Regions from separate parts of the Sphingomonas agrestis genome, predicted to be linked through region 1. Evidence: riboswitches for the same ligand, from Rfam matches in the RefSeq annotation. Region 1 holds a riboswitch; the other holds the start of a gene.

The links. A riboswitch is a leader RNA that binds a small molecule or an ion and turns the genes downstream of it on or off. The one in region 1 is predicted to bind cobalamin.
Region 2: another riboswitch for cobalamin. It lies ahead of metE (5-methyltetrahydropteroyltriglutamate--homocysteine S-methyltransferase); the one in region 1 lies ahead of RZN05_RS18300 (TonB-dependent receptor plug domain-containing protein).

Annotation. Positions count from the first base shown of each region.
Region 1 is NZ_JAWJEJ010000002.1:467,841-482,181, reverse strand. Features, by position in the region: gene RZN05_RS18320 (ABC transporter substrate-binding protein) at 1-526, opposite strand, end outside; gene RZN05_RS18315 (FecCD family ABC transporter permease) at 580-1,572, shown strand; gene RZN05_RS18310 (ABC transporter ATP-binding protein) at 1,566-2,342, shown strand; gene RZN05_RS18305 (phytanoyl-CoA dioxygenase family protein) at 2,339-3,019, shown strand; cobalamin riboswitch at 3,018-3,203, shown strand; gene RZN05_RS18300 (TonB-dependent receptor plug domain-containing protein) at 3,279-5,306, shown strand; gene RZN05_RS18295 (hypothetical protein) at 5,306-5,836, shown strand; gene RZN05_RS18290 (DUF1636 domain-containing protein) at 5,836-6,243, shown strand; gene cobT (nicotinate-nucleotide--dimethylbenzimidazole phosphoribosyltransferase) at 6,240-7,253, shown strand; gene RZN05_RS18280 (histidine phosphatase family protein) at 7,250-7,819, shown strand; gene RZN05_RS18275 (adenosylcobinamide-GDP ribazoletransferase) at 7,816-8,535, shown strand; gene RZN05_RS18270 (aminotransferase class I/II-fold pyridoxal phosphate-dependent enzyme) at 8,532-9,500, shown strand; gene cbiB (adenosylcobinamide-phosphate synthase CbiB) at 9,493-10,431, shown strand; gene RZN05_RS18260 (cobyric acid synthase) at 10,419-11,873, shown strand; gene cobU (bifunctional adenosylcobinamide kinase/adenosylcobinamide-phosphate guanylyltransferase) at 11,870-12,397, shown strand; gene RZN05_RS18250 (response regulator transcription factor) at 12,425-13,123, opposite strand; gene RZN05_RS18245 (sensor histidine kinase KdpD) at 13,120-14,341, opposite strand, start outside.
Region 2 is NZ_JAWJEJ010000001.1:735,499-749,839, reverse strand. Features, by position in the region: gene RZN05_RS03250 (hypothetical protein) at 1-62, shown strand, start outside; gene metE (5-methyltetrahydropteroyltriglutamate--homocysteine S-methyltransferase) at 260-2,545, opposite strand; cobalamin riboswitch at 2,654-2,854, opposite strand; gene RZN05_RS03240 (FMN-binding negative transcriptional regulator) at 2,907-3,500, opposite strand; gene RZN05_RS03235 (amidohydrolase) at 3,529-5,253, opposite strand; gene RZN05_RS03230 (TonB-dependent siderophore receptor) at 5,328-7,430, opposite strand; gene RZN05_RS03225 (helix-turn-helix transcriptional regulator) at 7,630-10,302, opposite strand; gene RZN05_RS03220 (hydantoinase/oxoprolinase family protein) at 10,535-12,163, shown strand; gene RZN05_RS03215 (DUF917 domain-containing protein) at 12,144-13,256, shown strand; gene RZN05_RS03210 (purine-cytosine permease family protein) at 13,253-14,341, shown strand, end outside.

The DNA of each region.
Region 1 (14,341 bases):
GCTGGTAATAGGCCGCGACCCTGCCGCCGCCGGGCTTGCCGACCTTCGCGAGATCGGCCTGCATCCTCGCGATCAGCGCCTCGCCGCGCTCGGGATGGCCGACCGCGACGGCGGTCTGGCGGATCGAGGTATAGATTGCCTCGATCGTGTCGGCGGTCTCCAGGTCGAGGATCGCGAAATCCTTGTCCCCCAGCGCACGCAGCGCCGCGCTGCGCCGCGCGGGCATGCCGATCACCAGGTCGGGATCCATGTCGAGAAGCTGCTCGGCCGAATTGCGCAGGATCGGCAGCCCGCGTGCCTTGGCCGCCTCGCCCGACATTTCGGGATCGGCGGCGTTGCGCGTCAGCCCGGCGATCTGGTCGCGATCGGCAAGCGCAAGCACGAGCTGGTCGGCGCACAAATTGATCGACACGATCCGCTTGGGCTTGGCGGGTGCCGCCGCCGGAACGGCGTTGTTCGCCCACAAGGCCGCGCCGCCCAATGCGGCGAGCGGCAGCGCCAACAGCCAGTATCGATTTCGAACCATGCCGGCTTCCATACTGGACTCGCACTGCCCGGCAAGCGCATCCGAGGGCTGGCATGACCGCATCGCGCTCCCTGCTGCTCACCGCGCTGCTTGCCCTCACGCTCGCGGCGGCGGTCGCCTCGCTGCTGTTCGGCACGGTCAGCCTGTCGCTGCCGCGGATGATCGCTGCCGTCACTGGCCATGGCGACCGCATCGCCACGACGATCCTGCTCGACCTGCGGCTGCCGCGGACGATCCTCGGCCTCGCGGTCGGCGCGATGCTCGGGCTCGCCGGTGCCGCGCTGCAGGGCTATCTGCGCAACCCGCTTGCCGAACCCGCCGTCCTCGGCACGTCGAATGCGGCCTCGCTCGGCGCGGTCGCGGCACTCTATTTCGGACTCGCCGAGCTCCATGTCGTAGTGCTGCCCGCACTGGCGGTGGCCTGCGCGTTGCTGTCGCTGGTGCTGCTCTTCGCGCTCGCCGGGCGATCCGAAAGCCCGCTGACCCTGATCCTCGCGGGGATCGCAGTCGGTACGCTGGCGGGCGCCGGGATCAGCCTGTCGCTCAACCTGTCCTCCAATCCCTTCGCGGCAATGGAGATCATGACCTGGCTGCTCGGCAGCCTCGAGAACCGCTCCTTCTCGCACCTCTGGATTGCGCTGCCGTGCATCGCGACGGGCATGGTCCTGCTGCTCTGGGACGGCCGCGCGCTCGACGCGCTGACGCTGGGCGAGGACGGCGCGCAGGCGCTCGGGGTCGATCTGCGGCGCACGCGGTTGCGCCTGCTGCTCGGCACGGCGATCGGCGTCGGGGGTGCCGTGGCGGTGTCGGGTGCGATCGGGTTCGTCGGGCTGATCGTCCCGCATCTGATCCGCCCGCTCACCGATCGCAGCCCCTCGTCGATCCTGCTGCCTTCGGCGATCGGCGGCGCAGCGCTGCTCACCCTCGCCGATCTCGCGGTGCGGCTGATCGCGACGAGCAACGAGCTCAAGCTCGGTGTCGTCACTGCGTTTCTGGGCGTCCCCGTCTTCCTCCTCCATCTGATGCGGGAGCGCCGCCTGTGGTGAGCCTGCGCCTAGAAACGGTCGGCGTGAAGCTCGGCCGCCGCATCGTCGTCCGCGACGCGAGCGCGGCCTTCGCGCCGGGCACGCTCACCGGCGTGGTCGGCCCCAACGGCGCGGGCAAGTCGACGCTCGCCCGCGCAATGCTGGCGCTGGTCCCGCACAGCGGCCGCATCCTCCTCGACGAAGCCGACATCGCCTCGCTCTCGCGCGCGGCGCTGGCTCGGCGGGTCGCGTATCTGCCGCAGGGCCAGACCTTGCACTGGCCGCTCGATGTCGAACGGCTGGTCGGGCTCGGCCGGCTGCCGCATCTCGGGCCGATGTCGCGGATCGGCGCCGAGGATGCCGCCGCGATCGAGCGCGCGATGGAACGCGCCGACGTGCTCGGCCTGCGCGATCGCATCGCCACCGAGCTTTCGGGGGGCGAGCGTGCCCGCGTGCTGCTCGCCCGCGCGCTCGCGGTGCAGGCGCCCGCGCTGATCGCCGACGAGCCGCTCGCCAGCCTCGATCCCGGCCACCAGCTCGACGTGATGGAACTGCTCCGCGACGAGGCCCGGGCCGGCGCGCTGGTCATCGCCGTCCTCCACGATTTGACGATGGCCGCACGCTATTGCGATCGGCTGGTGCTGGTCGATACAGGCACGATCGTCGCCGACGGCACCCCCGCGGAGGTGCTGACGCCCGCCAACCTCCGCACGGTCTACGGTATCGACGCTCGCGTCGAACTCGGCGGCGATTGGCCGGCGATCACCACCCTGGGGAGGAGCCGCGCGTGAGCTATCGCGACCAAGGCCATGACACCGTCCCACTCTTCGACCCCGAACTGGTAACCGCCGCGCAGGCCGACATCGCCGAGCATATCGATCGCGTTTCGCGGGCGCTGTACCTTCCCTTCGAGGCGAGCTGCCCCGACGCGCCGCTCGCCGAGCGGCTCGACCGCATCTACGCAAGCGACCGCAGCCAGGCCAACCTGCTGCGCACCGCGATCGTCGCCGACGCGCATCGCGGCCCCCGCCTCCAGGCACTGGCGACCGACCCGCGCCTCCGCGCCGAGGCCGAGCGCGTCAGCGAACGCAAGCTGGAGACGTCGGTCGTCCGCATCCGCGCCAGCATCGCCAGTTTCCCCGAGCATCGCCACCCCTGGCACTCCGACGTTTCCCGCGACGACGGCATCGCCTGCGGCAAGGTCTGGACCACCGCCTGGATCCCGCTCACCGACGCCGGGCCCGGCCGTGGCGGGCTCGAGATCGTCCCCGGCCGCCGGGCCGCCCCGCTCGCCACCCAGACCGACCAGGGCCTCCGCATCACCGAGGAATCGCTCGCCGGCATGCCCCGCCTCCAGCCCGAATGCCCCGCGGGCAGCGCGCTGCTGCTCGATCGCTTCACGCCGCATCGCACCTTGCCGACCACCAGCGCACGCTTCGCGCTTGTCGTATGGTTCAAGGCCGCCTAGAGGCGGCGCCGCGACAGGTTCCCCGGCGACGGGGATGAAAACGGGAACGGATAAAATCCGGCTGCCCCTGCAACTGTAAGCGGTGAGTCATCGGCCACATGCCATTGGGGTTTCGATCCCGAGAAGGCGGCCGAACCGGCGTCGACCCGCTAGCCAGGAGACCTGCCCGTCGCGGTCGTCCTTCGTGCGGACAGGGTGTTCCGGGCGGACGGGGGTGAACCCGAGAGACGACAGGTTTGGCCGCGCGCGTGCGCGGGCGATGCCGTCTGTCCTCGCGACATCGGCACCGCCTGCGCGCGGGCACGGCCGTGTCGACAAGGGTCCTACCGTGAAGTCCGTATTTACGTTTGCCGTCTCGCTTTCCGCTCTCACCGCCGCCGCGCCCGCGCTCGCCCAACAGGCCCCCGCCCCCGACGCCGCGACCACCGAAACCCATGGCGACATCGTCGTAACTGCCACGCGCACGCCCGTGTCGATCGACCAGGTGCCCGCCTCGATCACCGTGCTCGACAAGGCGAGCATCGACCGCAGCCAGGACATCGGCGCCACCGAGCTGCTGCTCCGCACCCCCGGCATCAGCATCTCGCGCAACGGCGGCTACGGCACCTCGACGTCGCTGCGCATCCGCGGCGCCGAATCCGACCACACCGTCGTCGTCATCGACGGGGTCAAGCTCAACGACCCTGCCGCGACCGGCGGCGGCTTCAATTTCGCCAACCTCCTCGCCGGCGACATCGCCCGCATCGAAGTGCTGCGCGGGCCCCAGTCGATCCTGTGGGGCAGCCAGGCGATCGGCGGCGTGGTCAACATCGTCACCGCCGAAGCCAGCTCGGACTATGAAGGCAGCTTCGACGTGGAAGCCGGCTCGCGCCAGACGGTGAGCGCCCGCGCCGCAGTCGGGGGACGCACCGGTCCGCTCAGCTGGCGCCTCGGCGCCCAGGCCTTTTCCACCGACGGCATTTCGGCGATCGCCCCGGCGTTCGGCGGCAAGGAGCCCGACGGCTACACCAACCAGAACCTCGCCGGCCGTGCCAGGCTCGATCTCACCGCCAATCTCAGCGCCGAGGTCCGCGGCTATTACTCCAACGGCCGCGTCGACATCGATTCGACCAGCGGCGACAATGCCGACTATTCGCGCAACGAGGAATTCGTCGGCTATGCCGGCGTCAATCTCGACCTGCTCGACGGCCGCCTGCGCAACCGGTTCGGCTATGCCTATACCGACACCGATCGCGACAGCTTCGGCCCGGCGCGCGCGCGCCCGCTGAGCTTCGAATCCGAAGGCCGCAACAAGCGCCTCGAATATCAGGGCAGCTTCGCCTTCACCCGCGGCATCTCGGCGACCTTCGGCGTCGAGAATGAGCGCTCGAAGTTCCGCAGCCGCTCGCCCGCCGCGTCGCTCGCCACCCCGCTTCCCGCCTTCGCCACCGGCAATGCCGAGATCACCAGCGCCTATGCCCAATTGAGCGTCGAGCCCATCGAGGGCCTGACGCTCAACGGCGGCATCCGCCACGACGATCACAACCGCTTCGGCGGGCAGACCCTGTTCGCCGCGGGCGGCGTCTGGCGGCTCCCCACCGGCACGATCCTGCGCGCCAATTATGGCGAGGGCTTCAAGGCGCCGTCGCTCTACCAGCAGTTCAGCGAATACGGGAACGTCGCGCTCGCCCCCGAGCGCGCGACCGGCTGGGAAGCCGGCGCCGAGCAGCAATTGTTCGGGCGGAAACTCGTGATCGGCGCGACCTGGTTCGAACGCACCACCACCGACCAGATCATCTACAACGGGTGCACGACGACGTCGACCGTGCCGCTCTGCTTCGTGCCGGGCAGCACCACCGTCCGCCGCTTCGGCTATTATTCGAACGTCTCGCGCGCCGAAGCGCGCGGGATCGAGGTCAGCGGCGCGCTCAACCTCGCCGGCTTCACGCTCGACGGCAATTACAGCTGGATCGAGGCCGAAGACCGCTCGGCCGGCACCGCGACCTTCGGCAACTGGCTCCCCCGCCGCCCGCGCGAGACCGCCAACGGATCGATCGGCTATGCCTTCCCGTTCGGACTCAGCACCGGCGCCGCGGTCCGCTGGGCCGGGCACAGCTTCGACAATGCCGCCAACACTACCCGGCTCGACAACTACACGCTGGTCGACCTGCGCGCCGAGCTCAAGGCGAACGAGGCGTTCAGCGTCTTCGCCCGCGCCGAGAACGTGTTCGACGAGGAATATATGACCGCCTATCGCTACGGCACGCTCGGCCGCAGCTTCTATGCCGGCATTCGAGGGAGGTTCTGATGGATCGACGCCACGCATCCACCTTGTGGATCATGCTGCTGACGCTGGCGAGCGTCGCGACGAGCTTCGCGCTCGCCTGCACCGCGCCGGTATCGGCGCTGGCGGCGCTCGCGGCGGTGCATATGCGCCGCCGCGACGGCGTCGCGCTGGCGCTCGTCGCCTGGGGCGCCAACCAGGCGATCGGTTTCGCCTTCCTCCAGTATCCGCACGATCCCAAGACGCTCGCCTGGGGGCTCGGGCTCGGCACCGCCGCGGCAGGCGCGGCGTTCGGCGCCTATGCCGCGCTGGCCCGGCTGCGGGTAGAGTCGGTCGCGGCCAAGCTCGGCGTCGCCTATGTCGCGGCGTTCGTGGCAGGCAAGCTGGTCACCCTCGCCTGGGCGACTTTGCTCGGCGGCGTCGCGATCACGCTCCACCCGGGCTATTCGTTCGACCAGTTCGTCCGCAACGGCGCGATCCTGATCGCTCTGTACTTGTTCTACCGGGTGCTGACCGCCGCCGGCGTCCCCGCCCCGCGCCAGGCGACCGCCTGATGCTGACGCGCGTCGCGGACGGCCCCGCCGTGGTCGCGTGCAAGACGTGCCGATATTCGGCAGACGCACGCGACGACGCGCAGGGCGTCCGCGGCGGCGTGCGGCTGGTGGCGGCGCTCCGCGAAGTGCAGGCCGGCGACACCCGCTATGCCGGCATCGCCGTGCAGGAAATGCCCTGTCTGTTCGCGTGCCAGGATCATTGCACCGTCCATCTGCGTGCACCCGACAAGGTGGGCTATGTCCTCGGCCGCTTCGCCCCCGACGAACAATCCGCCCGCGCGATCCTCGACTATGCCGTCCATTATGCCGCGAGCGATTTCGGTCGCGTGCCCTTCAAAGAATGGCCCGAAGGTGTGAAAGGCCATTTCATCACCCGCACGCCGCCACCGGGATATGTCGCCGAATGATTTTTGCCTCGCCTGAAGCCTTCCGCGCAGCGCTCGCCGATCTGCCGGCGCCCGATGCGAGCGCGACCAGCGCCGCACGTGCACGCCAGGCACAGCTCACCAAGCCGGCGGGCTCGCTAGGCCGGCTCGAGGAAGTCGCCGTGTTCCTTGCCGGCTGGCAGCATCGCGAGCGCCCGCGGATCGATCGCGCCCGCGCCGCGATCTTCGCGGGCAATCACGGCGTGACGGTGCACGGCGTCAGTGCCTTTCCCAGCAGCGTCACTGCGCAGATGGTCGCCAATTTCGAGGCCGGCGGCGCAGCGATCAACGCGCTGTCGGATGTGGCGGGGCTCGAGCTCGAAGTCGTCGCACTCGATCTCGACACCCCCACCGCCGATTTTACTAGCGCGCCGGCGATGACCGAAGCCGAATGCCTTGCCGCGCTCAACGCCGGCGCCGCAACGGTGGCCAGCGATCTCGACCTGCTGACGGTCGGCGAGATGGGAATCGGCAATTCCACCGCCGCCGCAGCGCTTTGCGCGCGCAGCCTGGGCCGCAACGTCGCCGACTGGATCGGCCCGGGCACCGGCGTCGATGCCGAAGGGATCGTCCGGAAAGCCGAGGTCGTCCGGCGCGCGCTCGGCTTCCACGCCGACGCCCCCCGCGACGCCTTCGAGACGCTGCGCCGCGTCGGCGGACGCGAGATCGCCGCGATTGCCGGCGCCGTGCTGCGCGCCCGGCAGCTCGGCGTGCCGGTGGTGCTCGACGGCTTCATCAGCACCTCGGCGATCGCCCCGCTCGCGGCCGACAACCCGGCCATCGCCGCGCATTGCATCGCCGGCCATTGCTCGGCCGAGCCCGGACACGTCCTGCTGCTCGCGCGGCTCGGGCTCGATCCGCTGCTGTCGCTCGGCATGCGGCTCGGCGAAGGCAGCGGCGCCGCGGTCGCGGTCGGCGTGATTCGCTCGGCGCTGGCGGCGCACGACCGGATGGCGACCTTTGCCGAGGCCCAGGTCTCGGCAAAGTTGTGAATCCCTTCACGCTGCACCTGCTGCGCCACGGCGCGCCGCTGTTGCCCGGCCGATTGATGGGCCGCACCGACGGCGAGCCCACCTCGGAAGGCATCGCCGCCTGTGTGGATCAGGCGCGCGACCTCGGCATCGAACGACTGGTCGCCACCGACCTCCGGCGCAGCCGCTGCGCCGCGGAGGCGTTGGCACAGGCCACCGGCACGTCCCTGACGGTCGATACGCGCTGGCGCGAACTCGATTTCGGCGATTGGGACGGCCTTGCGCCGAGTGAGATCGATCCCGAGGCGCTGATGCGATTCTGGGAAGATCCCGACGCCAATCCGCCCCCCGGCGGCGAACGCTGGTCGTTGCTGGTCGCACGCGTGGGCGACGCGCTCGATGCGCTGCCGCCGGTGGACACGCTGGTAGTGACGCATGGCGGCGCGATCCGCGCGGCGCTGCACCTTCTCTGCGGCTTCGACCAGCGCCAGCTCTGGGCGTTCGATCTGCCTTATGCTGCGCTGCTGTCGCTGCGCGTCTGGCCGGGCGACACGCCGAGCGCGCAGATCACCGGGCTGCGCGCATGAAGGGGCTGGTGATCGCGCTCCTGTTCCTCACCCGCCTGCCCATGCCGCGCGTCCAGGTCAGCGATGCCGAGTTCGCCGCATCGATGCGGTGGTTTCCCGCGGTCGGCCTGATCCTCGGCGCGCTGATCGCGGGCGGCACCTGGGCCGGCGCCCAGCTCGATCCATGGGTCGGCGCGCTCGCCGGGGTGGCATTATGGGTGGGCCTGACCGGCGCGCTCCACCTCGACGGGCTCGGCGACGTGGCCGATGCGTGCGGCGCCGCGCACAAGCACCGCGAGCGCGTACTCGAAGTCCTCGCCGATCCGCACCTCGGCAGCTTCGGCGCCGTCGCGATCGGGCTCCAGCTCCTCGCCAAGCTCATCCTGCTCCACGCCCTGGTCGAGGCCGGCGGCTTCGTCGCCTTGCTCCTCCTTCCCTTTGCGGCGCGCATCGGGCCGCTGGTCTGGACGTGCTGGCTTCCCGATCTCCACGCCGGGCTCGCTTCGCGTTTCCGCAACATGGTGCGGCCTGCCGATCTGGCGATCTGGGCGATCGCCCTCGTCGCCGGCGCCTGGTTCGCGCCCGCACTGCTCGCCACCCCGTTGCTCCTGCTCGGATGGGGCTTCTGGCTGCGCGCAAAGCTCGGCGGGATTTCGGGCGACGGCCACGGCGCAGGGATCGAAGTGACCGAGACAGGCCTGCTGCTCGCCACCCTGATCGTCGCCAGGCTCGCATGACCGCCTGGACCTGGCACGGCGGCGGCGTGGAAGCGGCGCGGCGCCAGTTCGGCAGCGGCGACTGGCTCGATCTGTCGACCGGGATCAATCCCGATTCCTGGCCCGGCGTCGCCGATCTCGCGATCGACTGGCAGCGCCTCCCCGAGCCGCACGCGCTTGCCGAACTCGAAGCCGCCGCCGCCGCGCACTTCGGCGTCGATCCCGGCCATGTCTGCGCCGTCCCCGGCACCGAACTCGCGCTACGGCTGGTTGGCCGGTCGATCGGCGGCTCGGCGCGATACCTCGCCCCGGGTTATCGCACGCATGGCGAGATGATCGCCGGCAGCATGCCGATCGCACGCGATGCCCTGGACGACTATGTCGGCACGCTGGTTCTGGCCAACCCGGGCAACCCCGATGGCCGTGTGCTGTCGCCCGCCCAGCGCCGCGCGTTGCTCGACCGCCACGCCCATGCCTGGCTGCTGCTCGACGAAGCCTTTGCCGATGCCGATCCGGCGCTCAGCCTCGCCGGCGAAGTAGGCGACACCCGCCGGCTGGTGATCTTCCGCTCGTTCGGCAAGTTCTTCGGGCTCGCCGGCGTGCGGCTTGGCTTCGTGCTCGGCCCCGACTCCATCCTCGCGCCGCTCCGCACCGCGCTGGGTGCCTGGCCCGCCTCCGCCGCGGCGATTGCGATCGGCACCGCTGCCTATCGCGACCGCGACTGGATCGCCGCCACCCGCGTCCGCCTCGAAGCGCAGGCAGCCGCGCTCGATGCCGTATGGGTCCGCGCCGGATTCCAGCCGAGCGGCGCCTGCCCGCTCTTCCGGCTGATCGAGACTCCCCATGCGCTGTGCCTGTTCGAGCGCCTCGCCCGCCACGCGATCCTCACCCGCCCCTTCGCCGAGCGGCCCGATTGGCTGCGCATCGGCCTGCCGCCCAATGGCGAGGCACTGGCCCGGCTGGAAGCGGCGCTGAGCCGTGGCTGAGCACGTGGCGCTCGTCGCCCTGATGCTCGACGCCACGATCGGCTGGCCGGGCGCGCTCTATCGCCGCATCGGCCATCCGGTCGGCGGCTTCGCGCGTCTGATCCACACCTGCGAGACCAGCTGGAACCGTGCCCGATACGGCTTCGAGACCCGGCGCCTGCTCGGCATCGCGACCGTGCTGCTGCTCGTCGTCGCCGTGGGCGGCGGCGCGTGGCTCGTCCAGCATCTGCTGCTGGCATCGCTCGGCACCTATGGCTGGCTCGCCGTGGCGGCGCTCGCCTGGCCCGCGCTCGCCCAGCGCAGCCTGTTCGACCATGTCCGCCCCGTCGCCACCGCACTATCCGCCGGCGACCTCCTCGCCGCGCGCAACGCCGTCGCGAAGATCGTCGGCCGCGACACCGCCGCGCTCGACGAGGCCGGCGTCGCCCGCGCCGCGATCGAGAGCCTCGCCGAGAGCTTCTGCGACGGCGTCGTCGCTCCCTTATTCTGGTTGCTGCTGGCCGGCCTGCCGGGCGTGTGGATCTACAAGGCGGTCAACACCGCCGACAGCATGATCGGCCATCGCGAGGAACGCTGGCGTGCCTTCGGCTGGGCTGCCGCGCGCAGCGACGACGTGCTCAACTGGGTCCCCGCGCGCCTTTCGGGCATCCTGCTTTGTATCGCCGGTGCCGGCGGCTGGCGCATCCTGTGGCGTGACGCCCGCGCGCACGCCTCGCCCAATGCGGGCTGGCCCGAAGCGGCGATGGCCGGCGCGCTGGGGCTGCGCCTCGCCGGCCCGATCGCCTATGACGGCGCGATGCACGCCAAGCCCTGGATCGGCGATGGCCGCGCCGACGCGAACGCCGCCGATATCCGCCGCGCGCTGCGCGTCTATCTGCACGCCTGCCTGCTGCTCTGGCTGATCGCGGGAGGTGTGGCGTGGGCGCTTTGATGCTCCAGGGCACCGGGTCGGACGTCGGCAAGTCGGTGCTCGTCGCCGGTTTGTGCCGCGCCTTCGCCAATCGGGGCCTGCACGTCCGCCCGTTCAAGCCGCAGAACATGTCGAACAACGCCGCGGTGACGATCGACGGCGGCGAGATCGGCCGAGCCCAGGCGCTCCAGGCGCTCGCCTGCCGGGTCGCGCCGCATACCGACATGAACCCGGTGCTGCTCAAGCCCCAGGCCGACCACACCTCGCAGTTGATCGTCCACGGCCGGGTGCGCGGCACGCTGGGCGCCGGTAATTTCCGTGCGGCGCGCGGCGCATTGCTCGCCGACGTGCTCGAAAGCTACCATAATCTGCAAAAACAAGCCGATTTGGTGCTCGTCGAAGGCGCCGGTTCGCCCGCGGAGATCAATCTGCGCGCCGGCGACATCGCCAATATGGGCTTCGCCCGCGCCGCGAACGTCCCTGTCGTCCTGGTCGGTGACATCGACCGCGGCGGGGTGATCGCCGCGATCGTCGGCACCCGCGCAGTGATCGACCCCGCCGACGCCTCGATGATCAAAGGCTTTATAATCAACAAGTTCCGCGGCGATCCAGCGCTGTTCGAAGACGGCTATCGCGCAATCGAAGAACGCTCGGGCTGGCGCGGCCTCGGCGTCGTCCCCTGGCTCCCCGCCACCGCCCGCCTCCCAAGCGAAGACGCGGTGATTCTCGATCGCCCCCCCGAACCGCATACCGAACGCAAGCGCATCGCCTGCCCGATTCTCCCACGCATCTCGAACTTCGACGATCTCGATCCCTTGAAGCTCGAGCCCGGCGTCGAACTGGTGATGGTGCCCCCCGGCCAGCCACTTCCCGACGCGGCGCTGATCGTGCTGCCGGGCTCCAAGGCGACGATCGCCGACCTCGCCTTCCTCCGCGCGCAGGGCTGGGACATCGACCTGCGCGCACATCACCGCCGCGGCGGCGCAGTGCTCGGGTTGTGCGGCGGCTACCAGATGCTCGGTCGCAGTGTCGCCGACCCGCTCGGCATCGAGGGACCGGCAACGCAGGTGGAAGGGCTCGGCCTGCTCGATGTCGCGACCGAATTGTCCGCGGCCAAGACGCTACGCCCCATGACCGGCACTGCGCTCGGCGCACGGGTCGAGGGCTATGAAATGCACATGGGCCGCACCACCGGCCCCGACACGGGCCATCCCTTCGCGCTGCTCGACGACGGCACGCGCGACGGCGCGATCAGCCGCGACGGCAGCGTGCTGGGCACGTATCTCCACGGGCTGCTCGCCCGCGCCGAGACGCGCCGGGCGCTGCTCGCCCGAATCGGCGTGGACGGATCGGGGGTCGACTATACCGCCGATGTCGATGCCGCGCTCGACGCCATTGCCGCCGAACTCGAACGCCATCTCGACATCGACGTGCTGCTTCGCCTCGCCCAGGAGCCCGCATGACACCGCACAGCCTGTTCGTCCTCGGTGGCGCGCGCTCGGGCAAAAGCCGCTACGCCCAGCAGCGCGCCGAGGCGCTCGCGGGCCCGCACGTCTTCATCGCCACGGCCGAAGCCTGGGACGACGAGATGCGCGACCGGATCGCGCGGCACCGCGCCGATCGCGACGCACGCTGGACCACGATCGACGCCCCGCACCAACTCCCCGCCGCGATCCGCGCACAAGGCCCCGATACGGTGCTGCTGGTCGACTGCCTGACGCTCTGGATCTCGAACCTGCTCCTTGCCGAGCGCGACATCGACACCGCAACGTCCGACCTCGTCGCAGCAATCGAAGCGTTCGAAGGCATGCTGATCCTCGTCGCCAACGAAACCGGCATGGGGATCGTCCCCGACAACGCGCTCGCCCGCCGCTTCCGCGACGCCGCCGGGCGCGTCAACCAGGCCGTCGCGGCCGCCGCGCACGAAGTCGTGCTCGTCGTCGCCGGGCTGCCGATGACGGCGAAGGGCCGCGCGGTCCTTCCATAGCATTTTGGCTGCGCTGCGAAATTCGCCTTATCGGCGTTCCACGTCGGGCATCAGGCGATAACCGACGCCGAGTTCGTTCATGATGATCGCCGGTCGCGCCGGATCCGGCTCGATCTTGTGCCGCAGGTTGCGCACGACGATCCGGAGATAGTCCACCCTGCGGTCATGGTCGAACGGCCATGCCGCCTCGAGAATGCGCTGGTGCGTGACCACGCGCCCCGGAGTCAGCGCGAGGGTGCGAAGCACCTCATATTCCTTGCGGGTCAGATGGACCTCCTCGCCGTTGCGCACGATAGTGCGATTGGCGAGGTCGATGCTGAGCCCATGGGTTTGCACGATCGGCGAGGCGCCCTGGGCAGCGACGTGATCGCGCAACGACGCACGCAACCGCGCGAGGATTTCCTCGCTGTCGAACGGCTTCGTCACATAGTCGCTCGCGCCCAGATCGAGCGCCGCTACCTTCTGGTCGGTCGCGTCGCGCGCCGAGACGACCAGGATCGGCGCCTGGCTATGCTGCCGGAGCAACGGCACGATCTCCAGCCCGTCACGGTCGGGAAGCCCCAGATCAAGCAGGATCGCGTCGGGCGCACTCGCCTTGACCTGCTCGATTGCCTCTGCCGCCGTCGTCGCTTCGATCGGCTGATAGCCGCCCCGAACCAGCGTTCCCTGCAGCAATCTCCGGATGTGCAAGTCGTCGTCCACCACCAAGATGCGCTGGCCACTCATAGTTCGATTCCTTGATCCGATCCGCGCACCAGCAAGTGTTCGGGAAAGTGAATGCTGAAGCGCGCGCCGGCGCGATCGTCGCGATTGGCCGCCTCCACCGTCATCCCCATCGCCTCGGCAAACGCCTTGACGATCGCGAGCCCCAGGCCGGTGCCGCTGACCGACCGGTCCGACCCCTCGAGCCGGCGAAAGGTCTCGAACACTTCCAACTCGCGACCCTCCGGCAGGCCCGGCCCCTGATCGATCACCGAAAGCAGCATCGCCTCCGGCCGACGCTCGGCGCGAATGATGATCGGGGTTCCGGGATCGCCATAGCGCCCGGCATTGTCGAGCAGGTTGAGCAGGCAATGGTGAAACAGCTGCGGGTCGACCTTGACCAGCGGCAGGTCCGGCAGCACCTCGAGTTCGATGGCATGGCCATCGAGCGATCCGCGCGTGTCGTGCACGGCCGCCCCTACAGCGTCGGTCAGATCGATCGCCTCAAGCGCGAGCCGCAGCGCGCCGGCCTCGACCCGCGCCATGTCGAGCAGGTTGGCGACGAAACGATTGAGCCGTGTCGCCTCGCTTTGGATCGTGTCGAGCAGCGGATCGTCGCGCCGCCGGCGCAGTTCCCCCGCGGCGGCGAGCACCGAGGTCAGCGGGGTGCGAAGGTCGTGGCTCACCGAGGACAGCAATGCGGCACGCAGCCTATCGCGCTCTCGCACGGCATCGACATCGCGCATCTCCGCTTCCAGCCGCAATCGCTCGAGCGCCAGCGATGTCTGGTCGAGCAGACTTCCCAGCAGGGCCAATTGATCGGATCGAACCGGATCACGCCCGTCGTCGCGCGCCACGCCCAGGACGGCGAGCACCCGATCTCCCGCGCGTAGCGGCTGGAACTGCCAGTCCGAGGCTGCCAGCGTCCCGGTGCCGCGGCCTGCGGGCTGGGCCGTGTCCCACACCCACTGGGCGGCGGCGAGTTCCATGGTCTCCAAGCGCGTACCGGGCTCGCTTGCGGCCTGGACCGAGAGCCCGGTCGCCGTTTGCTGGAGCAATGCCACCCGTACGCCGAGCAGGTCGGCGATCTCGCCACACGCTGCCCGCGCCACGCCGATCGGGTCGTTCAGCCGGGTGAGCTGGCGTAGATAGCCGGCCAGCGCAGCATTGCTGCGGGCGCTTACGGCAGCGATATCGGCCTGGGCCCGAACTCGCGCGGTAAGTTGGCTGGTGGCTACCGCC
Region 2 (14,341 bases), on a different contig from region 1:
ACGCGATCATCGAGCGCCTGCTCGACGACGTCCGCGGCAAGCACCCGCTGGTGGAAGGCTAAGATGGTTCCCCTCCCTGCAAGGGAGGGATGATCGGGTCGGCCATGCCCCTGGCATGGCCTGAACAGCGCGGGGCGCTGTTCACCCGATCATGGGTGGGTAGCGAGCGCAGCGAGCTCCTTCGCTCGCCGCCGAGCCGCTGTCTTCGCAGCGGCACCCACCCCCAGCCCCTCCCTTTCAGGGAGGGGAGTTGCAGGGTTCACCCCGCCCGCAAGGTCCGCGCCGCCGCGACCATCCCCTCGATCGCTGGCTTCACTTCCGCCCAGTTCCGCGTCTTGAGCCCGCAATCCGGGTTCACCCAAAGCTGCTCAGGCCGTAGATGCGCCTGCGCCAGCCGCATCAGGCTGACCATCTCGGCCTCGCCGGGTACCCGCGGCGCATGGATATCGTACACCCCCGGCCCGATCGCGCCGGGATAGCGATACGCCGCAAACCCCTCGAGCAATTCCATCTGCGACCGCGCGGTTTCGATCGAGATCACATCGGCTTCCATCGCCCCGATCGCCGGCAGGATGTCGTTGAACTCGGAGTAGCACATATGGGTGTGGATCTGGGTGGCATCCCCCACCCCCGCGGCGGACAGCCGGAACGCGGCGACCGCCCAGTCGAGATACCCGGCCCAATCCTTGCGCCGCAGCGTCAACCCTTCCCGCAGCGCCGCCTCGTCGATCTGGATCGCCTTGCACCCGGCGGCTTCCAGGTCGGTCACTTCGTCGCGGATCGCCAGGGCGATCTGCCTGCACGACTCCGCCCGAGGCTGGTCGTCGCGGACGAACGACCAGTTGAGGATCGTCACCGGCCCGGTGAGCATCCCCTTGACCGGCTTTTCCGTGAGGCTCTGCGCATAGCGCCACCACGCGACCGTCATCGGCTTGGGCCGCGAAACGTCGCCGAACAGGATCGGCGGTCGCACGCAGCGCGAGCCATAGGACTGGACCCAGCCATTGATGGTGAAGGCAAACCCCGAAAGCTGCTCGCCGAAATACTGGACCATGTCGTTCCGCTCGAACTCGCCATGGACGAGCATGTCGAGCCCGATTTCCTCCTGCCAGGCGATCGTCCGCTCGGTCTCCTCCCGCAGGAAGGCCTCGTACGCTGCCGCGTCGAGCTCGCCCCGGTTGAACCGCGCCCGGGCATTGCGCACCTCACCGGTCTGCGGAAACGACCCGATTGTCGTCGTCGGAAACGCCGGCAGGCCAAGCACCGCCGCCTGCGCCGCAGTCCGCACGCCAATCTCCGACTGCCGCGCCTCCATCGCCGCCGTCACCCCGGCCACCCGCTCGCGGACCTGCGGGTTGTGCACTTGCGGCGACGCCTTGCGGCTCGCCGCGGCCTGCGAGGCTTCGGCCAGTTCGCCGGCAACGCTGCCGCGCCCGTTGTTGAGCGCCCGCTTGAGCAACGCCAGCTCCTCGATCTTCTGCACCGCAAAGGCGAGCCACTGCGTCACCTCCGGATCGAGCTTCTTCTCCAGCGCCAGATCGACCGGCACGTGGAGCAGCGAGCAGGACGGCGCGAGCACCAGGTCCCGCGTCGCCGCGATCGGCTCGATCCGCGCGAGCAGCGCGTCGAGGTCGGCGAGCCACACGTTGCGCCCGTCGATCACCCCGAGCGACAGCAGCAGCGACTTCGGCGCGGCCTTGAGCACCGCGTCGAGCTGCTCGGGCGCGCGCACCAGGTCGACATGCAGCCCCGCCACCGGCAGCGCCGCCGCAAAGGAGAGATTTTCGCCGAGCCCGCCGAAATAGGTGGTCAGCATCAGCTTGGGACCCGAGCGCGACAGCCTGGCATAGGCGCGGGTCAGCGCGCGACGCTGTTTGTCATCGAGATCGAGCACCAGCACCGGCTCGTCGATCTGCACCCATTCGGCACCGACCTGCGCCAGATGTCCGAGGATTACCGAATAGAGCCCCAGGACTTCATCGAGATAGTCGAAGGGATCGACGCCCCGGCCCTTGGCGAGGCTCAGCCAGGTCACCGGTCCGAGCAGCACTGGGCGCGTTTCATAGCGCTGCGCCTTGGCCTCGCGATATTCGTCGACGATCTTGAGCCGGTTGAGCGCCAGCTTCTGCCCGGCGACCAACTCAGGGACGAGATAATGATAATTGGTGTCGAACCACTTGGTCATCTCGCACGCGGTGACGCTGCCATGGCTGCACGCGCCGTGATCGTCCCCGGTTGTGCCGCGCGCCATGGCGAAATAGGTCGCCAGCCCCGCCTCGCCATCGGCGCTGCGATAGCGCTCGGGGATCGCCCCCAGCATCACGCTGGTGTCGAGCACGTGATCGTAGAGCGAGAAGTCGTTTGAGGGCAGCCAGTCGGCGCCCAGCGCCTTCTGCCGCGCCCAGGCGGCGGTGCGCAGCCCCGATGCGGCGTCGAGCAGCTCGGCCTCGCCGATCTTGCCCGCCCAATGCGCCTCTAGCGCGTGCTTGAGCTCACGGCGCGGGCCGATGCGGGGAAACCCCAAGGTAGCAACGGTAATGGTCATGTTCTTCAACCCCGAAGAATGGGGCGAGAGACGCGAACTAGACGCGCACATGCGCGACCAACGACCCGGCCGGCACGCAAGCGGCCAATCCGGGCACCCCGCCGGTGGACGTTATCGCGTCGAAGGCAGGTCTCCTGGCTCGCGGGTCACAGCCGATGGTCCGTCTTCCCAGGGCACGCCCCAGTGACATTTTGGACCGCAGCTCGCCGCTTACAGTTGCGGGGGCAGCGCCGGCATCGCACCGGCTTCCCGTCTTAGCTCCGACGCAGGGCGAACCCCGGACGAAGAACCTTGACCCGCGCTCAATTGCACCACGGGCAAGTCGCGTCAAGCGTCATATAAAGAATTCTTTATATGACGCTCAATACTGCGCTTGGTCGAGCATCGCGTGCGCCAGCGGGGTGTCGCCCAGCGCATCGACGATCTCGCGGAAGGTCTCGCGATCCTCGTCCTGGCCGAGCTTGAACCGCGCGCTTTGACGGATGACCTGCGCGCGGAACGCGACGACATGCGGCGTGAGGCGGGAATAGCGCTCGCCCATCTGCTCCGGCGTCCAGGGCTGGGGGAAATCCTGCTCGAGCGCATCGACCAGCAAGCGGATCGCGGCATCGCCCTGATCGGGTTCGAGCGCGATCTCGACTTCGAACTGGGCGAGTTGATAGTTCCAGCTCGGCGCCCAGCCCGGCTTCGAAACCGCCGCCGGCCCGATATAGCCGTGCGGCCCGAGGAAGCTGATCAGCGCCTGCGGGTTCGCCTCGACTCGCGCGACGTGCGGGTTGGCCTTGGCGAAATGGCCGATGATCGTATGCACCGCGCCGTCCTCGCCGGTTTCGGCGAGAAGCGGCAGCGGCGTCGAGATATAGCCCTGCGCGTCGTGCGTGACGACGAGACCAAGCATCTCGCTTCGCACGAACCTGGCGACGTCGCCGGGGCGGCGGGGGGCATAGCGGCTCATCGGTTCACTTCGATCGACCGGATCCGGCTCAGCGCGCCACGCTGTCGAGCTTGCCGAACACCGCACGGCCCTGGAATAGCGTCAGCAGCACCTTGGTCTGGTGGATCTGCTGCACCGGGATGCGGAACAGGTCCTTGTCGAGTACGATGATGTCGGCGCTCTTCCCAGCCACGATCGAACCGGTCAGCTTTTCGAGATGGTTCACATAGGCGACGTTAAGCGTGTAGGAGCGCAGCGCCTGTTCGAGGGTCACCGCCTCGGTCGCGATCAAGGGCGCAGACGTGCCGCCCGGTGCGACGCGAGTGAGCGCCACTTCGATTCCTTCGAGCGGATTGGCCGAAGCGACCGACCAGTCGGCGCCATAGGCGACCAGCCCGCCGCCCTTGCGGATGCTGTTGGCGGGATAGATGTACCCTGAGCGCTTGGGCCCGATCCGCTCGATCGTGAGCCGCATATAGGCTTCGTCGCAGGCCCAGAGCGGCTGGAAGATCGCCGCGACGCCAAGCTTGCCGAAGCGCACCTGGTCGGCGGGATCGATCACGTTCATGTGCGACATCATCGGCCGCGTGTCGTGCGCGGCGTTCTGGCCGCGAACCTTCTCGACCGCGTCGAGCGCCTGGCGCACGCCGGCATCGCCGATCGCGTGGAAATGCGACTGCATGCCCTTCGCGTCGAGCGCCGCCACCGCTTGCGCCAGCGTATCGGGCGCGATCTGGGTGGCGCCCTTGACGTCGGTGCCCTCATAGGGTTCGAGCATCGCCGCGGTCTGCTGCGGGATCACGCCGTCGATGAAGAACTTCACGCCATTGGCAGTTAGCCCGATCTCCTTTGCTTTCGCCGAAAGCTTGAGGATGTCGCCGAGCTGGTCCATTCCACGGTCGTTGTTCCAGTGCCAGTCCATCGCGGTGTGGACCGTGAGCGTGCCGCGGGCTTTGGCGGCCTGATACGCGTCGAGCGCCTTGCTGCCGTTCTTGTCCCACTCGACCGAGGCGTCGTGCCACGAGGTGATGCCCAGGCTGTTGAAGAAGCGCGCGGTATACGTGATCGCGCCTTCGAGATCGGCGGGCGTCGGCGCCGGGATCAGCGGCTCGACCAACGCCATCGCCGATTCCTCGAGCGCGCCGATCGGCTCGCCCTTCTCGTCGCGGTCGATCGTGCCGTTCTTGGGGTCCGGCGTGTCGCGGGTGATCTTGGCGAGCTCGAGCGCCTTCGAGTTCACCCACAGCGTGTGGCCATCGGATTCGAAGATCAGCGGCCGATCCTTCGACACCGCATCGAGGAACGACTTGTTGGGAATGCCCTTGGGCGGGAACAGCGTCTGGTTCCAGCCCGATCCGAAGATCGTTCCGGTGCCCGGGGTCTTGTCGACGCACGCCTTGATCAGGCGCTGATAGTCCTCGATCGTATTGCCCGAATGGAGCGAGCAGCGCGCATGGCTCATGCCGCCGAAGATCGGGTGCGCATGCGCGTCGCCGAACGCGGGCATGACGAACTTGCCGCCCATATCGACCACCTTGGTCGCCGCGCCCTTGCGCGCCGCGATCTGCTTCGCCGATCCGACCGCGAGGATCTTGCCATCCTTGATCGCCACCGCCTCGGCCCAGGGCTGGCCCTCTTCGACGGTATAGACGCGCGCATTGGTGAGGATCAGGTCGGCGGTCGGGCCCTTGGGCGCCGGGCCGGCGCCGATCGCGAGCAGCGCGGCGCCCCCGAGCAGCAGGCGGAGGACAGGCGAGGTGGCGGTGCGGTGCATGCGATGATCCCGATATTCATGTTGCAAGACGGAGCCGCGCATCGTTGCGCGGCTCCGGTCGTCAGGTCGATCCGTCAGAAGCGACGGCGCAACGTGCCGAGGACCGTGCGGTCCTTGCCGAGGTAGCAATAGCCCTCGTTGACCGGCGCGCCACCATAGCTGCAATTGGTGTAGACGCGCTCGTTGAAGATGTTCGAGCCGTTCACCGAGAGCGACCATTTGCCGTAGCTCAGCTCGGCCATCGCGTCGGCCAGCGTCACCGGATCGACGCGGTAGAGCTGGTCGAAGCTGACCTTGTCGCTCTGGTAGCGCACGCCGGCGCCGAGCTTGAGGGCGAGGTCGCCGCCCAGATCGAACCGCTTCGACGCCCAGGCCGACGCCTGATGCTCGGGCAGGTTCTCGCGACGGTCGCCGCGCAGCCGGCCATCGGCCACCAGATACTCCGCGCGGGTGTAGCTGTACGACGCAGTCAGATCGAGATTGCCGGGCAGCTTCACATTGGCTTCCGCCTCGATGCCGCGCGAGCGAGTCGATCCGCCCTGGATGAAGTTCTGCAGCTCGTTCGGATCAGCGATCAGGACATTCTGTTCCTCGATGTCGTACGCCGCGACGGTGAACAGCATCCGCGAGGTCGGCTGGAACTTGATGCCCGCCTCATATTGGCGACCGCTCCGGGGCACATAGGCCACGCCGAAGAAGTTGGATCCGAACACCGGCAGGAACGATTCGGAATAGTTGAAGTACGGCGACACGCCCTTGACCACGTCGGCGATGATCCCGGCGCGGAAGGTCCACGCCTTGTTGCCTTCGAGCTGCACGTTGTTGACGTTCGACTTCACATCGTCGTGCCGCGCGCCGAACACCAGCGAGACGCGGTCCCAGGCGCGGATCTGATCCTGGAAGTAGAATCCGGTCTGCGAGTTCTTGGTGTCGGTCATCCAGCCCACGCCCGATGCGAACGGCACGCCATAGACCGGGTTGTACAGGTTGAGCCCCGGCGCCTGGCCGAATCCCTCCTCCTTGTCCTCGCGGAACTCGGTATAATCGAACCCGCCGAGGATCTGGTGCTCGAGCGGGCCGGTGCCGAAGGTCAGCACCAGATTGTTGTCGCTGTTGAGCCCGGTGTACTTGGCGCGGTTCAGATACCAGGCTCGGTTGGCGATCGTGCGGCCGGCATCGGCATAGGCGCCGCCGAAGCCGGTATAGCCGAACACTTCCTGGTAATCCGTGTCCTGCTCGAACGCGCGGTTGCGGCTGTTGAACGCGAGGTTGTCGCTGAAGCGATGCGAGACCAGCAGCGAGAACGCATAGTGGCTCGAATGCGTGTGATTATAGTCCGGCTCGCCGAGGTAGAAATCGTCGGAGATCTTGGTCGCGCCGCTGCCGTCGACGGTCTTGCTGGTCGGCAGATAGGTCTGGCTGCCCAGCTTGTCGCGCTGGTACAGGCCGATGAAAGTCACTTCGGTGTCCGGACCGGGACGCAGCGTGACCGACGGCATCACGACGATGCGATCGTTCTTCTGCCCCTTCTGCTGCAAGTCCGCATCGCGAACCATGCCGACCAGGCGCGCCGAGACGCCGTCGACCAGCGGGCCGGTGACGTCGATCTGCGCCTGCTTGTAGTCGTCGGTGCCATAGATGATCCCCATCTCGCCGCCGAACGTCTCCTGCGGACGCTTGCTGATCGAATTGAGGATGCCGCCCGCGCCGCCGCCGCCGTACAGCGTCGACGAAGGCCCGCGCAGCAGCTCGGCGCGCTCGATGGTGAAGATCTCGAGCCGGCCGCCATAGATGAAGCCTGGCATGCGGTTGAGGCCGTCGAGATACTGCTCGGCGCCGGTGCCGCGCACCGCGAGGAAGTCGCCGCGGGTATCGACGCCGTTGAGCTCGGGAGTGGCGCCCGCGCTGTAGCGGATGACGTCCTGGAGGTTGACCGCCGCACGATCGGTGAAGTCCTCGGCGGTGATCACGCTCACCGACTGGGGGATCTCGGTGACCGGGGTGTCGGTCTTCGTGCCCGAAAGCGCGCGCTCGCCGGTGACGATGATGTCCTCATCGGGCTCGCCGGCCTCCTGCGCCATCGCCGTGCCCGACCATGCGACCAGCGCGCAGGCCGTCAGCAGCCCCCGCCTGAGCTGCCGCGTCCTCGAAATTCCCGAAACCAGTCGCTGTGCCATGTGCAAACCCCCGCTCTGTCCAAAAGACGCTCTCCAGCCTCGGGCTATTTGCCTCTAGGTGGCTTGGCGCCGGAAAATGGTTCCAAAATCCTGCACCCCATTGAACATGGCAGGAGCGGAAAGCGTCACGCGCTTTTCAGGGTAAGGCCTGGGCAAAAGTGGGTAAGGCGCCGGCGCGCCGCCGGGCAAGCGGCGCCGATCAGGCTGCCGGCGCCGGGTCCGCCGCGGCGATCAGGCCGCGTTCGTGCGAGACGCGCACCGCATCGCGCCGTTTCGTGACACCAATCTTACGAAACACCGATTTGAGGCGATATTTCACCGTATCGGGCGACATGCCGATCAGCCGGGCGATTTCCTTGTTCGAATACCCCTGGCTCAGATGGAGCAGGATCGCCGCTTCCGCATCGCTCAAGCTGTCCGGCGCGGCCGGCACCGCGGCGGGGCGGCGGCTGGCCAGCGCCCGTGCGAGGTTCTTGAGGAACTGCGCGCGGAAGCGATCGACGCGCGGCGCCGCGGCCAGCGCCTCCTCCAGTCCCTGCCGGACGAAGCGCTGCGCATCGACGAACGGCCGGACGATGTCCTGGAACATCGCCGTGCCCACCGCCTCGTCGAAATAGGCCTGTGCCTTGGCCAAGTCGCCAGCCGCGCGGCTGCCAAAGCCCTGGAGCAAATTGAGTTCGATCAGCAGCCGCCCTGCCCCGTGCTCGCGCGCCCATCGCTCGGTCGCCGCGAGCTCGGCAAGCGCCTCGCCGTGCCGCCCGTCGATCAGCGCAAGCCGGACCCGGCACAAGGTCGCGGCGACCGCGACCGGGCGGTAGAGTGGCGATTCCTCCGACATCGCGTCCGCCAGCGCGTCGAGCCCGATCCGCGCGGCAAGTGCCTGCGCAGCCTCGAGGTCGCTATCGTAGGCCAGCAGCAATTCGAGCTCGCAGAGGTCGGCGAGCAATTCGAGCTGGCGCAATCGACGCTTGCGCGCGACGTCGCCCGCACGCGCCAGCAATCCCCGCGCCTCCTCGAGCGCGCCTGCCCCCGCCGCAGAACGTGCCGCCGTGAAATAGGCGGCGGCATAGACGTCCACCCAGCCGTCGAACTGCTCCATGTGCGGCAGCGCCCATTCGAGCAGCGCCCCCGCCTCGCCCGCGCGATCCTGATCGTAGAGCAGCTCCGCCTCGAACGCCGCGCAATTGGCGGCGAGGTCCGAGCGATCGCCGAAATTGCGCTCGATCTCGCCGCGCGCCGCGGCGAGCACCGTCACCGCTTCCTTCAACCGGCCTTGGGCATAGCGGATGCGCGCCTCGTGGAAGCGCGTGAACATGTCGCTATAGGGCGAACCGAGCGCCTGGTAATGCTCCCGCGCCTTGAGCGTCGGCTCCATCGCGCGTTCGAGCCAGCCGCCCTCATAATATTTGGCACCAAGCGATTCGCTGACATTGGCGAGCGCGAGATGGTCGTCCGCCGGCAGCGTGCGCAGCAGCCCCTCGCGCCCGAGCAGATCTTCGAACGTCATCGGCACGTTCTCATACTCGACGAGCACGTCGCCGACGACGCGGATCTCGGTGAGCAGGTCGGGCGGCGTCTCCACCGCCTCCGCACGCTCGACCAGTTGGTCATATTCGGCGCGCGCCGCCTCCATCCGCCCGAACTTGACGTCGAGATAGAGCCGCGCAAGCACCAGCAACGGCCGCGCATCGACGGTGGCCGCAGGCAGCTTGGCCAGCGCACGCTCAATCAACCCCTGCTCGCCCTGCGGGATCAGCCGCCAGCCGCCTGCATTCTCGACGATTCCGGCAAGCATCGCATCGTCATCGGCCTGGATCGCGTGGCTGACCGCCTCGCCCGCCTCGCCGCGCCCGGCGAACCATTCCGCCAGCCGCCGGTGGAGCATGCGCGCCTCACCAGCGTCGCGCCGCGCCAGCCGCTCGCGCAGATAGCCCGCAAAGAGCTGATGATAGCGATACGCCTCGCGCTCGGGCGAGAGCGGCGTGAGCAGCACGCCCTGATGCTCGAGCCTCTCCAGGATCAGCCAGCCATCTTGCCTGTCGCACAGCAGGTTCACTGCCTCGCCGGTCACCCGATCGAGCAAGGCGGTGCGGATCACAATCTCCTGCGTGTCCTCGGGCAGCGACATCAGCACCTGTTCGGACAGATAGCGCGCAAGCTCGGTGCTCGACCCGCTGAACCCATCGACGAAGCGGCGGCGATCCATCCCGCGCTTCAGCGACAGGAAGGTCAATTGCAGCGCGATCGGCCAGCCTTCGCTGCGCTCGATCAGGCTGCGGACATCGTCGCCGCCAAGCGGCGCGCCGTCAGGCCGGGCGAGCATCGCCTCGGCCTCGGTCATCGAGAACTTCAAATCCTCGGCGGTGAATTCGAGCAATTGCTCCTCGGCGGCGAGCACCGACTGGCCGAGCCAGGGATAGTCGCGCGAGGCGATGATGAAGTGGCAGTTGCGCGGCGCATGGCGGATCAGCGACTGGAGGAAATCGGTCACCCCGGCGCTTTCGGCGGAGTGCAGATCGTCGAGGATCAGCACCACCGGGCGCTTCTCGCGCGCGATGCGGTTGATGATGACCGACAAGGCGGCACGGGAGGGCACCCCTGCAGCGATCCGGTCGCCCTCGTCCATCGCCTCCCCGGGCTCTACGCCGCTCAGCGCCAGCGCGATATATTGGGCAAGCCGGTCAGGATCCGAATCGTCGCGCTCGAGCGACAGCCACGCAACCAGCAGCGCGTCCTCGTCGAACCGTGCGCGCCACTGCGCGAGCAGGCTGGTCTTGCCGTACCCGGCCGGCGCATGGATCAGCGTGAGGCGGCGGGCGAGCGCCTCGTCGAGCCGCGCGAGCAACGCGTCGCGGCGAATCTGGTCGCCCATCCAGATTGGTGGCGCAATCTTGGTCGGGATCAGTTCGTCCAAACGAAATTGCCCTTCACTCGAACCTGCTTTCCGGTCCCGTTACCCTGCCTGGTACAGGCTATACGGATCGCGTGCGGGTGTCTCAACCTTACCCGTCCCTTGGCGCAACTTACCCGTTCGGCAGGTTGCGCCGCCGGGCTTCCGGTCCTTAGCTCGTGACATTCAGGGGGCATCCTAAGGGGCTGAGTTCGTGCGGATTGGTGTCGATGTCGGGGGGACGAACACCGATGCCGTCCTGATGGACGGCGGAACGGTGGTCGCCTGGACAAAGCAGCCGACCACCGCCGATGTCGGCTCGGGCGTCGCCGCGGCGATTGGCGAAGTCCTCTCGCAGGCGGATGTCCCGGCTGGCGCAGTCGCTTCCGTGATGGTCGGCACCACGCATTTCACCAATGCGCTGGTCGAGCGCAACAAGCTCGACACTGTCGGCATCCTTCGCCTCGCCAGCCCCTCGGGCGAGGCGCTGCCGCCGATGACCGGCTGGCCTGCCGACCTCGCCGATCGCATCGGCAGCCATGTCTACCTCCTCCCGGGCGGCTACGAAGTCGACGGCCGCGAGATCGCCCCGCTCGACGAAACCAGGGTTCGCGCCGCAGTCCGGGAACTGCGCGCAGCGGGTGTAAACGCAATCGCGATCACCAGCGTCTTCGCGCCGGTCAATTCGGGCATGGAGGCCCGCGCCGCCGAGCTGGTGCACGAAGAGCACCCCGAAGCCGCAATCACGCTGTCGCATGCGATCGGCCGGATCGGCTTCATCGAGCGCGAGAATGCCGCGATCCTCAACGCCGCGCTCGGCAGCCTCGCGGCGCGCGTCGTCTCTGCGTTCGAGCGGGCCTTGGTCGAGATCGGCGTGCAGGCGCCGCTCTACATCTCGCAGAATGACGGCACGCTGATCTCGGCGCACCAGGCCGCGGCCTATCCGGTGCTCACGATCGGCTCGGGGCCGACCAACAGCATGCGTGGCGCCGCATTCCTCACCGGGGTGCGCGACGCGATCGTGCTCGACGTGGGCGGCACCACCACCGATGTCGGCGTGCTGGCCAACGGCTTTCCGCGCGAATCCTCGGTCTCGGTCGATATCGGCGGCGCGCGCACCAATTTCCGGATGCCCGACATCCTCGCGATCGGGCTAGGCGGGGGCACGCGCATCCATCTCGATCCCGCGCACTACGAAGCGGAGACCCTCGCCGACGACAGCTTCCGCGTGGGCCCGGACTCGGTCGGCTTCCGCATCGTCGAGCAGGCCCGGCTGTTCGGCGGCGGCACGCTGACCGCGAGCGACATCGCCGTCGCCGCGGGTCGCGCGCAGTTCGGCGACCCTTCCAAGCTCCCCGCCCTCTCGCAGCCGGTGATCGACGCGGTGTGGGCGCGCGGACAGGCGATGATCGAGGAAGCGATCGACCGGATGAAGACGAGCCGCGGTGACGCGGTGCTGCTTGCGGTGGGGGGAGGCAACTTCCTGATTCCCGATACGGTTCGGGGTGCGGCGCAGGTGATCCGGCCGCCCCATGCTGCAGTTGCGAACGCGGTCGGTGCGGCGATCGCGCAGGTGGGGGCGCAGATCGAGCAGGTGGTTTCCTACGACCGCGAGCCGCGCGAGGCGGCGCTCGACCGGCTGCGCGGGCAGGCGAGCGAGCAGGTCATCGCGGCGGGCGGCGTGCCCGACAGCGTTGAGATCGTCGAGCTCGAAGAGGTCTTTTTGAGCTATCTGCCGGGACGTTCGGCACAAGTTCGCGTGCGAATTGTCGCCGATCTGGCCGAAAATGCGCATGTTTTCGACGAAAAACTCACGGAATCCTATGCAACCCAATCGCATTGATCGCGAGGCTCTGATCGACCTCGCCACCGGCGCCGCGTTCCTCGGCTCGGGCGGCGGCGGCGATCCCTATTATGCGCGGCTGCTCGGCGAGGCCGAGATCGCCCGACGCGGCGCCTTCGGTCTCGTTTCGCTCGACAGCCTTGCCGACGACGCGCTCGTCGTCCCCTGCGGCTGGATCGGCGCGCCGACCGTCTCGGTGGAGAAGCTGCCCAATGGGCGCGAGGCACTCAACGGCCTGCGCAAGCTCGCCGAGATCATGGGCAAGCCGATCGACGCAGTGATGCCGATCGAGATCGGCGGCGGCAACGGCCTGGCCCCGCTGCTCGCCGCCGCCGAGCTCGGCATCCCGGTGGTCGACGCCGACGGCATGGGCCGCGCCTTTCCCGAATCGCAGATGGCGATCTTCAACATCGAAGGGCTCTCGGCCTGCCCGTCGGTGGTCACCTCGTCGTGCGGATCGCTTTCGGTGATCGAGACCGACGACAATCTCGAGCACGAACGCCAGGCCAGGAAGCTCTCGGTCGAGCTCGGCGGCACTGCGCACATGGTCGAATATCCGCTGAGCGGCGCCGACGCCAAGGCTCATGCGATCGGCGGCAGCATCACTGCGGCGATCGCGATCGGCAGAGCCGTGCGCGAGGCGCGCGCCGCGGGCGCCGATCCCTTCGCCGCGCTCTACGCCGCCTTGGTCGACACCGGGCTCTACCCGCATTCCGGCGCGCTGTTCGACGGCAAGATCGTCGATCTCGAGCGCGAGACCCGCGGCGGCTTCTCGGTCGGCCGCGTGATCATCGAGGGGTTCAACGGCCAGGGCCGGATGGAGATGGAGTTCCAGAACGAGAACCTCATCGCCACCGTAGACGGCGTCGTCCGCGCGATGGTGCCCGATCTGATCACCGTGATGGACCGCGAGACCGCCGACAGCATCACCACCGAGCGGCTGCGCTTCGGCCAGCGCGTCAAGGTGGTCGGCGCCGCCGCACCCGACAAGCTGCGCACCGAAAGAGCGCTCGCGATCGTCGGCCCCGGCGCTTTCGGGCTTGCCGACGCCTATCGGCCGATCGAAACACTCAACGACTGGGGGAATGGGTGAGCAGCAGCGAAGCGCATGACGAATACGCCCACTCCCCGGTACCGGACGGGATCACCATCCCCGGCTGGCGCGTCGGACTGATCGTCGCGAGCTTCTCGATCGGGCTGCCCGATTTCCTCAACGGCGCGCACAACGCGCTCGCGCTGGGCTTCACCAAGGCAGTGCTCGCCGCGCTCTGCGCCGGCCTCCTGCTTTGCGCCGCCGGATCGCTCACCGCGGTGACCAGCGTCCGCACCCGGCTTTCGACCTATCTGCTGGTCCGCCGCTCGTTCGGCACCGGCGGCGCGGCGGGGATCAATACGGTGATCGCACTGATCCATTTCTGCTGGTTCGGGGTCAATGCATCTTTCTTCGGCGAAGCGCTGGTCGAAGCGGCCGCGGCCAACGGCCTTGCCGGCAACTTCACGGCGTTCGTCATCCTGGGCGCGGTGCTGATGACGGGCTCCACGATCATCGGTTTCCGCGCGCTCGACCGGCTGGCGCTGGTCGCCGTGCCGGTGCTCGGCGCGATCCTGATCGCAGTGGTGGTTGCGGCAATCAACGCACGCGGCTTCGTCACTGCGCCGCCCGCCACTGCCGCCGAGCCGATGCATTTCGGCATCGCGCTCTCGGCGTTGCTCGGCGCCTATATGCTCGCGGTGGCAACAATGCCTGACCTCTCGCGCTTCACCAGCACGCCGCGCGGCGCGGTGGCAAGCATGGCGCTCTCCTTCCCAGTGGCGATCCCGCTGATGATGGCGGCCGCGGCGATCCCGGCGCTGGCGATGCAGGAAACCAGCATCATGAAGCTGATCGTCCAGTTCGGCTTCGGCACGCCGGTGCTGTTCCTGCTGGTGCTGCCGACCTGGACGGTCAACGCGCTCAACCTCTATTCGTCGAGCCTGTCGCTCAGCTCCACCTTCCCGCGCGTGCGCCAATGGGTGTTCACCGTGGTCGGCGGGGTACTCGGCACGATCTTCGCGCTGATGGGCATCCTCGACGCGTTCATTCCATTCGTGCTGTTCCTTGGGCTCATCATCCCGCCGATCGCCGCGATTTATGTGATCGACAGCTGGACGCGCTTTCGCCGCGCAGATCCCGCGGAA